One region of the Streptomyces sp. NPDC028910 genome, then DNA from elsewhere that is predicted to be linked to it. Evidence: riboswitches for the same ligand, from Rfam matches in the RefSeq annotation. Region 1 holds a riboswitch; the other holds the start of a gene.
What was found. Region 1 has a riboswitch for S-adenosylmethionine ahead of thrC (threonine synthase). Riboswitches for the same ligand answer to the same signal wherever they lie in the genome.

Region 1 (2,391 bases):
ATGGTCAGGCCAGGCCGGCGGCGCGGAACGCGTCCAGGCTCGGGCGGATGGTGGCGGTCTGGCCGCTGTCCGCGGCCACCGCCTCCAGGGTCTTGAGGCCGTCACCGGTGTTGAGGATGACGGTGGTCAGCGTCGGGTCGAGCTGCCCGTTCTCGATGAGCTTCTTCGTCACGCCGACGGTCACGCCGCCCGCGGTCTCGGCGAAGATGCCCTCGGTCTGCGCGAGGATCTTGATCGCCTCGACGACCTGCTCGTCGTTGACGTCCTCGACGAAGCCGCCGGTGCGGCGGGCGATGTCCAGGACGTACGGGCCGTCCGCCGGGTTGCCGATGGCCAGCGACTTGGCGATGGTGTTCGGCTTCTGCGGGCGGACCACGTCGTGACCGGCCTTGAAGGCGGTCGACACCGGGGAGCAGCCCTCGGCCTGGGCACCGAAGATCTTGTACGGCTTGTCCTCGACGAGGCCGAGCTTCACGAGCTCCTGCAGACCCTTGTCGATCTTCGTCAGCTGCGAGCCGGACGCGATCGGGATCACGATCTGGTCGGGCAGCTGCCAGCCGAGCTGCTCGCAGATCTCGTACGCGAGGGTCTTGGAGCCCTCGCCGTAGTACGGGCGGAGGTTGACGTTGACGAAGCCCCAGCCCTCGCCCAGCGGGTCGCCGATGAGCTCGGAGCAGAAGCGGTTGACGTCGTCGTAGTTGCCCTCGATGCCGACCAGGTCGCCGCCGTACACGCCGGCCATGACGACCTTGCCCTGCTCCAGATCGTGCGGGATGAACACGCAGGAGCGGAAGCCGGCCCGGGCGGCCGCGGCGCCGACGGCGCCGGCCAGGTTGCCGGTCGAGGAGCAGGACAGGGTGGTGAAGCCGAAGGCGCGGGCGGCCTCGACTGCGATGGCCACGACGCGGTCCTTGAAGGAGTGCGTCGGGTTGCCGGAGTCGTCCTTGACGTAGAGCTTGCCGCTGACGCCGAGCTCCTTGGCCAGGTTGGCCGCGTCCACGAGCTTGGTGAAGCCCGGGTTCAGGCTCGGCTTGGAGGCCACGTCCGCGGGGACGGGCAGCAGCGGCGCGTAGCGCCAGATGTTGTTGGGGCCGGCCTCGATCGCGGCGCGCAGGGCCTCGGCGTCGCCGGTCGGGAGGTCGTAGGCGACTTCCAGCGGTCCGAAACACTCGGCGCACGCGAAGATGGGGCCGAGCTCGAAGCGGGTGCCGCACTCGCGACAGGAAAGTCCGGTGGCGGGTCCGAGATCGACAGTTCCGGTTCCGGTTCCGGCAGAGGTGGCGGTGACGGTGTCGGTGTCGACAGTCTGTGCAGCCATGATGGCGAGGCCCTTTCTCCTCATCTTCCCCATGGCGCACTTCGCCATGAGACGGAATTGGCACCTTCCCTAGCCGGGGACCTCGCTACGTCGCTGGTGCGCGATCGCGAGAACCGACTGGAGGGTTGCCGGGGCTTCAACGGGCCGTGTCCCTCTGCCCCTCTGGATGAGCGGTATGGCACCGGGCGACGCGCTCTGTGGCGCACCCGGGCGTTTGTGCGCGAAGGGCCCCCGGCATGCGGCGGTCCTTCGCGTTGTTCAAGACTGTAACTGAAGGCCCGGGCGGGTGAGACAGGCGTCCGAACCGCGAGATGGATCACATAACGGCAGATATTGCCGACGAGCAGGGAGTACTGAGGGTGCTGGAAGAGGTGGAGCGATGGCTGGCCGACCGCTCCTGGTCCGCCGCCGACCGACCGCTCGACCAGCTGCTCGACCGGAAACGGGCGGCCGGTACCACGGTCAGCGTGGTGCTGCCCGCGCTCGACGAGGAGGCGACGGTCGGCGCGATCGTCGAGGTGATCCGGCGTGAGCTGATCGAGGGGCTGCCCGTCCCCCTGGTGGACGAACTGGTCGTGATCGACTCGGGCTCGACCGACCGGACCGCGGAGGTCGCGGCGAAAGCCGGCGCCCGGGTGGTGCACCGCGACGAGATACTCCCGAGGATCCCGGCGCTGCCCGGCAAGGGCGAGGTGCTGTGGCGCTCGCTGCTAGCCACGACCGGGGACATCGTCTGCTTCGTCGACGCCGACCTGCGGGACTTCTCGGCCGCCTTCGTCTCGGGGATCGTCGGGCCGCTGCTGACGGAACCGGACGTGCAGTTCGTCAAGGCGATGTACGACCGCCCGCTCGGTACGGAATTCGACTCGCTCGCCTCCGGCACAGCACCTGATTCGCTCGCCTCCGGCACAGCGCCTGATTCGCTCGCCTCCGGCACAGCACCTGATTCGCTCGCCTCCGGCAAGACTCCGGGCCAGGGCGGGCGGGTGACCGAGCTGGTGGCGCGCCCGCTGCTCAACCTGCACTGGCCGCAGCTGGCCGGCTTCGTACAGCCGCTGGGGGGCGAGTACGCC
Region 2 (2,391 bases), on a different contig from region 1:
GAGGCGCCGCCGCCGGCCAGGTACGGCTCCGCCTCCTGCAGCCAGTCCGCGCGGCCGGCGAGCACGCCCGAGCCGAAGGGCGCGTAGAGCTTGTGCCCGGAGAAGGCGACCCAGTCGACGTCCAGGTCCTGCACGGAGACCGGGTGGTGCGGGGCCAGTTGGGCGGCGTCCAGCACGATCCGCGCGCCGTGGGCGTGCGCGGCGGCGGCGAGTTCCTTCACCGGCCACAGCTCACCGGTGACGTTGGAGGCGCCGGTCACGCACACGAGCGCCGGGCCGTACGGCTCGCGGTCGGCCAGTGCCCGCTCCAGGGTGGCGACGGCCTCGTCCGGGGTGCGCGGGGCGTTGAGGCAGGTGAGCCGCGCGTCCGCCCACGGCAGCAGCGAGGCGTGGTGCTCGGTCTCGAAGACGAACACCTGGCAGTCGGCGGGAAGTACGGCCGCGAGCAGGTTCAGGGAGTCGGTCGTGGACCGGGTGAAGATCACCTGGTCGGAGGGGCGGCAGTCCAGGAACTCGGCGACCGTGACCCGGCTCTGCTCGAAAAGGTCGGTGGAGAGCTGCGAGAGGTACCCGGCGCCGCGGTGCACGCTGCCGTAGTACGGGGCGTACGCGGCCACGTCGTCCCAGACCCGCTGCAGGGCGGGGGCGCTGGCCGCGTAGTCGAGGGCCGCGTAGGTGACCTCGCCGCCGGTGACGAGCGGGACGGTGACGTCCCGGCCGAGGACCGGGAGCGGCGCGGCACAGGCGGGGTCGGCGGTGGCGACGGCGGGGGCGGTGGCGACGGCGGCGTTCAGGGATGCGGACATGGCGGTATCTCCCGGCAGGCAGGGCTGAATGGCTTCGGTGTGCCCGTACGCGGGTACGGCTCTGCGGCCGTCCGGGGTACGGAGGGTCCTCGGACCGGACTGAACGGGGGCATACGGAAATGACCCTGGTCCGAGGGGTGAAGTGGGGGCGGAGTCGCCCTATCGCATTCGCTTGCTCACGGAAAACGCTCCTCGAGAGACCAGGACCCCTGGTGTCGAGGGATCCGCGCTTGCCGTAGGCCTTGCTGCCTACGACCTGGTCATCACCCGGGGCACCCCGCCACGGAAGGAGGGTTGCCGGACAGCAAGCCGGGGCCTAAACGCTGTCACTCGTGACCTGGTCAGCATCCTGCCACAAGATCCCACGACCGCAAGACCCCGGTCCGCTATGCGGACCGGGGTCTTGGCTCAAAAGGATCACCGGAATCAGGCGTTGCTGGCCGCCACCCACCGTGCCAGCGCGGCCCGCGCCGCGCCCGAGTCGATCGACTCCGCCGCACGGGCGATACCGGCCGCGAGCTGCTCCTCCAGCGTGCCCGCGCCCGGGTCCAGGGCAACGAGGGCCGCCGCCGAGTTCAGCAGGACGGCGTCGCGGACCGGGCCGGTCTCGCCGGCCAGCAGGCGGCGGGCGACGTCCGCGTTGTACGAGGGGTCCCCGCCGGCCAGGGCGGAGACCTCGACCAGGTCGATGCCGACGTCGCGCGGGTCGAAGCGCTGCTCCGAGACCTTGCCGTCGCGGACCCACCAGACGCGCGAGGTCGCCGTCGTGGTCAGCTCGTCCAGGCCGTCGTCACCGCGGAAGACCAGGGCCGAGGAACCCCGCTCGGCGAGCACGCCCGCCACGATCGGGGCCATCCGGGGGTCGGCCACACCGGTGGCCTGGGCCCGTACCCGAGCCGGGTTGGTCAGCGGGCCGAGGATGTTGAAGGTGGTGCGGATCCCCAACTCCTTGCGGGCCGCCGCCACGTGCCGCAGCGCCGGGTGGAACTTCACCGCGAAGCAGAAGGTGATGCCGGCCTCCTCGGCGACCTCCACCACCCGCGCCGTGCTGAGGTCGAGGTTGACGCCGAGCTTCTCCAGGACGTCCGAGGACCCGCTCGCGGAGGACGCGGCCCGGTTCCCGTGCTTGACCACCTTGGCTCCGGTACCGGCCACCACGACCGCCGACATCGTCGAGATGTTCACCGTCTTGGCCCCGTCGCCGCCCGTGCCGACGATGTCCACCGTCCGGCCCGGCACCTCGATCAGGTTGGCGTGCTCGTACATGGCCCGTACGAGGCCGTTGATCTCCGCGACCGTCTCCCCCTTGGCCCGCAGCGCGACGGTGAAGCCGGCGATCTGGGCGTCGGTGGCCTCCCCCCGCATGATCCGGTCCATGGCCCAGGCGGTGTCGTCGGCGCGCAGGTCCCGGCCGGTCAGCAGAGCGTCGAGAACGCCCGGCCAGCCACGGGCCGCCACGCTGTCGCCGCCTGCCGGGGTCACAACGTTCATGGTCCGCTCCTGTGCTAGTGGGCCCGCTGCCACGCTCGCCGCCCACGCCGTATGGGAAGGCCTTCAGCCTATCCAGCCCCGGCGACGGCAAAGA

Region 2: another riboswitch for S-adenosylmethionine. It lies ahead of ACZ4TV_RS28435 (aminotransferase class V-fold PLP-dependent enzyme); the one in region 1 lies ahead of thrC (threonine synthase).

What each region holds. Positions count from the first base shown of each region.
Region 1 is NZ_JBVHVF010000004.1:107,370-109,760, reverse strand. Features, by position in the region: gene thrC (threonine synthase) at 5-1,318, opposite strand; SAM riboswitch class I at 1,336-1,491, opposite strand; gene ACZ4TV_RS07435 (glucosyl-3-phosphoglycerate synthase) at 1,678-2,391, shown strand, end outside.
Region 2 is NZ_JBVHVF010000030.1:33,221-35,611, forward strand. Features, by position in the region: gene ACZ4TV_RS28435 (aminotransferase class V-fold PLP-dependent enzyme) at 1-806, opposite strand, end outside; SAM riboswitch class IV at 1,028-1,144, opposite strand; gene trpD (anthranilate phosphoribosyltransferase) at 1,233-2,297, opposite strand.